2 regions of the Shewanella sp. YLB-07 genome follow, and region 1 is predicted to be linked to the other one. Evidence: predicted binding sites of a transcription regulator. Region 1 holds the regulator's gene; the other holds the start of a gene.
The links. The regulator sigma-54, encoded in region 1, starts transcription at its own class of promoters, with help from an activator protein. The targets are predictions, from matches to a motif close to GTTGGCACGNNNNTNGNNT.
Positions count from the first base shown of each region.

Region 2: FS373_RS27325 (superinfection exclusion B family protein) is a predicted target of sigma-54. The motif match lies at 1,930-1,948, and genes of this name have one in related genera.

Region 1 is NZ_VOQB01000011.1:108,909-112,104, forward strand. It holds gene ptsN (PTS IIA-like nitrogen regulatory protein PtsN) at 1-74, opposite strand, end outside; gene hpf (ribosome hibernation promoting factor) at 77-364, opposite strand; gene FS373_RS21745 (RNA polymerase factor sigma-54) at 579-2,063, opposite strand; gene lptB (LPS export ABC transporter ATP-binding protein) at 2,217-2,948, opposite strand; gene lptA (lipopolysaccharide transport periplasmic protein LptA) at 2,945-3,196, opposite strand, start outside.
Region 2 is NZ_VOQB01000017.1:139,160-142,355, reverse strand. It holds gene FS373_RS27340 (Fic family protein) at 1-506, shown strand, start outside; tRNA gene FS373_RS27335 (tRNA-Leu) at 590-674, opposite strand; gene FS373_RS27330 (DUF3149 domain-containing protein) at 1,024-1,152, shown strand; gene FS373_RS27325 (superinfection exclusion B family protein) at 1,277-1,888, opposite strand; gene FS373_RS27320 (ATP-binding protein) at 2,125-3,196, shown strand, end outside.

The DNA.
Region 1 (3,196 bases):
TCCAGTACCTTTTTCTTACTGCCCGGAGTGGCGCAAGTTGTACATTCCGGCTGCAGGATGGTGCTTAATTCCATTATTAATGCTTTGTTAGCTTCTCTTTGTGTTTAATAACCTGACGGTCGAGCTTATCAATCAGGGAGTCGATAGCGGCGTACATGTCAGCGTTCTCTGACATAGCAAAAACCTCACCACCGGCAAGGTGGAGTTTAGCTTCGGCTTTTTGCTGCATTTTCTGAACATTTAAAATAACGTGTACATTATTGATCTGATCGAAATGTCGTTCAAGCTTAGTGAACTTTTCTTCGACATATTGCCTTAGCGATGTAGTGATCTCTATATGGTGTCCAGTTAGGTTTATTTGCATAGAAATACTCCTCCAGTGTCCAATTTAACTCTTAGGTAGGTTGTAGAAAAATCTTTCGGGATTTAACTCACAACATAATTCCCTGTTATACCAGGAGTTGAGCCTAAGGGTTATCGACTACAGGCTGCTTCTGGTGATTAGCGCTCAACATGAGCGCTAATCAGGTCGTGGCTAAGTAGATTTTTCTATTTAGGTGACGACCTTACTTCCTTCTTTATAAACTCTTACGTTGATTCGATGGTGGAATCAACATGGCTTCACGATACTTAGCTATGGTGCGCCTCGCGACCTGAATTCCCTGCTCTGCTAATAGCAAAGCCATCTTACTGTCGCTGAGTGGTTTCTGTTGATTTTCGGCTGCAACCAGCTTCTTTATGAAAGCACGAATGGCGGTAGATGAACACTCGCCGCCATCATCGGTCCCCACATGGCTGGAGAAAAAGTATTTCAGCTCAAATATGCCCCTCGGGGTATGCATATATTTTTGTGTGGTGACACGGGATATGGTGGATTCGTGCATCTCTACGGCTTCGGCTATGTCGTTCAATACCATAGGTTTCATGGCTTCTTCACCGAATTCGAAGAAGCCCTGTTGGAATTTAACTATGCAGTTTGAGACTTTCAGTAAGGTCTCGTTGCGGCTCTCTAAGCTCTTGATAAACCACTTAGCCTCTTGCAGGTGACCACGAATAAACTGACTATCTGATTGATTCTTGGTACTTTTCACCATGGATGCATAATGTTGGTTGACGTTGATCTTCGGCATATTGTCTGGATTTAACTCAACCATCCAACGACCTTTCTTCTTGGTCACAGTGACATCTGGGATGACATACTCATCTTTACCTGGAGTAATGGCGAGTCCTGGGCGGGGATTAAGCGTTTGGATTAACTCAATGGCGACTCTGAGATCATCTTCCTTAAGCTTAGTCTTACGCATTAACTGGCGGAAATCACGTCCTGCGATCAGATCCAGATGATCTTTGATAAGGAGCCTGGCATTATCTATGTGGGGGGTTGTATCTGCGTATTGTGCCAGTTGAATCAAGAGACATTCGCTGAGGTCCCTGGCTGCTATGCCGATAGGATCGAAGTGTTGGATACGTTTGAGGACGGCTTCAACTTCATCCTGTTCAATTTCTGGATCACCCATGGCCTCGAGAATATCTTCAACACTTTGGGTGAGATAGCCCCTCTCATCAATGGCATCTATGATGGCGGTCGCTATGGCGAGATCATTATCAGAAAACGGTGTCAGGTTCTTCTGCCATTCGAGATGCTCATACAAACCTTCGCTGGTCTCGCCTTGGAAGGGCATATCATCGTCGCGCATGGCACCAGAACTCGAGTTCGGAGACGCGGTATAGACTTCATCCCAAGTGGTGTCCATGGGGAGCTCTTCTGGCATGGAATCTTGGGTTATTGCCTCTGAGGTTTCAACCGCAGAGCTGTCGATTGGACCATCACCTTCGCCATCACCCGTGGCGTTAAAGTCTTCTGCGTCTATGGTCTTATCTTCACCATTGACTGGGGGGTCAACCTGTTCTTCATCTAGTTCGAGAAGGGGGTTGGAGTCTAACGCTTGTTGGATTTCTTGTTGCAGTTCCAGCGACGATAGTTGCAATAGACGTATAGCCTGCTGCAGTTGTGGTGTCATGGTTAACTGCTGACCCATTTTAAGCTGGAGTGACGCTTTCATTTACCGCTATTCCCTTCATTGTAATTATAAAATGAGAAAGCCTGCTTTGACTTGTTTGGGGTTTCTCTGAGCCCCTGGACCTTAGGCTGAGTAAGCCGAGTGTCGATAAATACTCATCCCTTAATGCGCGTTAAGAATGAGTCTCTTGATTAACTATAGCTTGAATTGTTCACCTAAGTACACAGCTCGTACTTGCTTATTGTCCAAGATCTCGGCGGGTGTACCTTCAGCGATTAAATTTCCGTGACTGACTATGTAAGCTCGCTCACATACGTCTAAAGTTTCACGCACATTATGGTCAGTGATCAGTACACCTAAGCCGCGACTCTTAAGCTGCTCGATGATTTTTTTAATGTCGATAACCGAAATAGGATCCACCCCTGCAAAGGGCTCATCGAGGAGAATAAACTTAGGGTTAGCTGCCAAGGCTCTGGCTATCTCGACGCGTCTGCGTTCACCGCCCGAGAGTGCCATGCCTTGGCTGTCACGAATATGGGTAATATGAAACTCTTCCAGAAGGCTCTCGAGTTGTTCTTCCCGGGTGTTGTTATCTATATCTGAACGTGTCTGTAGTACCGCCATTATGTTATCCCTAACCGATAACTTCCTAAAGATGCTCGCCTCTTGAGGCAGGTAACCTATGCCTTTTCTTGCCCTCAAGTGCATAGGATCTAAGGTCAGATCATCATCATCGATTAAGATCCTACCTTTATCACTCTGTACTAAGCCTACGATCATGTAGAAAGTGGTGGTTTTTCCCGCGCCATTAGGGCCTAACAGACCGACTATCTGTCCGGTTTTGACTGTGATACTGACATCTTGAACTACGGCTCTATTCTTATAACTCTTGGCAAGGTTGACTGCCTTTAGCGTCATCTGGCTCATTGTTTCTCCTGCCCTATGACTGGTAACTGAGTAGGTATAATGTCTTGCTTGCTGGTTTGATTGTTCGTTTCAGCTGGCTCGACTTCTGGTAATTGAGTCGGCAGCGGCTCCGTAGCTGGCTCTTGTTCTTTGGCCTTATCTTGACTGGTATCCTGATAGCTTTCTGGCTGAATAATGGTGATAACCCTATCATTGCCTTTGCTTTCTGCTATCAACTGTTGCTTAGCTATGTTGTAGCGAATCATATT
Region 2 (3,196 bases), on a different contig from region 1:
GTTTATCTCGGATCATTGCGGAACGCTGTTTAGCCGAGGCAGAGTATACTAACCTACGTTTATTTTCTTTATCGTCAGCTTTTAAAAATCACCGCAATGAATACTATCAACAATTGGAGAATCATCAGCGTTGTGAGTTAATAAATCATCAGAGTATTGTAGATGAAAACAATCCCCTTTATTTAACCAAATGGATAATATGGTTTTTATCGATGGTAGAAATTGCAGCAATTGATGCTAAGAAAGAATTTGAACGAGTCATGCAAACAACTCGATTTTGGCAAAAAAACCAATTTACTGTATTTAATGCTAGGCAACAAAAAGTCGTTACTCAGCTATTAGAGACAACAGATTTTAGCGATGGTATTTCACGGAAAAAATATAAAGCTTTAACCAAAACAACCGATGCAACAGCCGCAAGAGATATAGGAGACCTAGTTGTAAAAGGGGTATTAGTTCCGATTGGAGAAAGACGTAGTCGACGCTACTTAATTCAAAAGAACTGATCTCCTAAAAGCAGTGCAGCCCTAGTTCAGACTAAATTACAGACATAAAAAAACCTGCTCGAAAGCAGGCTCATTTATTTGATTGGTACCGGAGGACGGACTTGAACCGTCACGCTCGAAAGCAACGGATTTTGAATCCGTCGTGTCTACCAATTCCACCACACCGGCTTATATCAAATAGACTAACCAAGATAGCTAATACCTCAGTAAGTGACGGGCATTATACCTTTGAGACGACTAATGGCAAGTCTTTAACAGCAGAAAAAAACTGACCGAACAATTTTCACTCTTATCTTAGTATTTCCAACTAATGCTAGCCGCTTATCTATCCAATTCTATTAGATTCCCCTGAGAAAACTAAATAAGCAAAAGCAGATGTAACTCATAATTTTAACAAAAACAATGTAATTTAATAATGATTCGGAGCGATTATTGATCAAGATCATCAAGCTCACATCAAAACAAGATTAGCTTAGGGATATGCAATACAAATAATTTTTTGAAAGAGGATTTCACTATGGCTTTCTGGTTAGATTTGATGTTTGGCAACGCTATCGGACTGATGTCAATGACCGTTATTTTCTGCACCATAGGCATCATGGGCTACTTGATGTGGATGTTTATTCAAAAGTCTAAGCCGGAATAAGCAAAAAACGATTTAGATGGATTTGCACCTTAAACAGGTGTTTTCCTAATGCAGTGGGGGCATATTGCTCCCACTTTTTTACACCTGATGCATAATATTTAGAAATCTAAACCTGACTAGGTATTTAGGCGGCGTGCTTTCTTGGTCCCGTCACATTATTAGCAAAAGTTGGTCTAGCTTTTATCAGGTTTTCCATCTCTTCCTGACTTGGCTCTCCAACCGGCAATCTTAGTACTTGTCGATTCAGATAAATTCTCGCACGCATCGAAATCTTATAATCAGCAGTAGATCCCTGTATTGCATAATGCTTTTGATTACCTAACATCTCGATGATGTTCGTCGTTAGTAGACTTTTAACCGCTGGTTCATTTTGAGGTAGAGTCAATACAGTCTCGCCCTGAAGGAAAAACTCACGTAAAAGAGCGCGCTCAGTCGGATCCAAGAGCCGCACCTTCTCCTCGATGACTTCAATAGTCCGCTTTGCTTTTAACGCACCGATTGCCTCATCTAAGAAATAATTCACCACTTGAGTAATCAAGTAAGCGATACCTATGATAAAACCTAATCCTATGAAAGAAGAGTTAGCACTGACCACAGCTTCTAAGTTCACTGCCGTCAAAATACCAACAGGTGCGAATAACAAGGCCCCACTCACAATAGCTAACCAAAGCATAGAGCTGAAAATCAACTGTTTAGGGACCGATGGTTTAAATATCTGTGTCTTTATTTTCTGCATAAGGATACCTAGTGTCAAAAACCTGTACTTAAGCAAATTAAAAGCAAAATTAATGCCACAAGTTGACTAGAAATATTGATTGCCAACATTTGGGATTTTTTGTTAATTTTTAAGCAACTAAGTCACTCAATAGATGATTGGCAGACTATGCTTATGGAGGGATGCTTACTTTGACATAACTCGAAGGCGAAAGTGAGCTAGTCTGATTTAGCTTTCAATGCTCAAGAAAAGGATCCATGCATACTTTTACTAGCAGATTAATCAAAAGCCAGATAGGCCGAAAACTAACAATATCGATCATATTATTTAGTTCATTAATCACCTTGATCACCACAGGTTTTCAACTGGTAAATGACTATAAAGGCGATGTCAATCGTATCACTCGCCAATTTACCAGTATCGAAAAAGTTAACTTGGATGTGTTAGCGGCTAGTATTTGGGTGATAGATGAAAGATTGATAAACACTCAACTTAATGGCTTGATTCAGCTCCCCGACATCACCTATATTTCGATCAACGATGATAGCGGCCAAGTCTGGACCTCGGGTACCCCAACGCCTGAAAATACCATAGAAAAAACGTTCGAACTCTTCTATAGCTCGGGAAGTGACAGCATTGCCGTTGGTACCTTACTAGTTCAAGCGGATCTTAAAGCCGTTTACGAAAAACTGCTAGATAGAGCCATCATCATCTTACTTTCTAATGCCATAAAAACATTTATCGTCGCAGGTTTTATCCTCTTTTTAGTCTGGCACATGGTCGCAAGGCACCTACACACGCTCAGCCTCTATTGTCAGCGATTAGATCTAGATAGTCCTTTTGAACCGCTAAAATTCGATCAGAACAATAAGAAGGGAGACGAATTCCATCAAGTCTCATCGGCGATTAATACCATGCAACAACAACTGAGAACCTCATTTTCCGACATCAAAAAATCGAAACAGGATCTTCAAGATGCATTGACCGATAGAGAAAGATTATTAGCCCTAGAAACCAGCTATAAAGATGAATTGGCAAGTCAAGTAAAGGAGAGAACTCAAGAACTAGAACAATCACTCTTGGTGTTGAAACGGGCTCAAGAGGTACTAGTCGAACAGGAAAAGATGGCAGCATTAGGAGGCTTAGTCTCAGGAGTAGCACACGAAATTAATACCCCAATAGGGATCTGTTTAACAGCTGCAACCTCTCAGCTTGTGCATATCGAAGAGTTACTCTTACTCATACATGGTGAGAACACCACCTTAGAGGAGATTAACACCATATTAGAAGAGTATCAGGAGAGCTGTGAGTTAATTGTCAGTAATATCA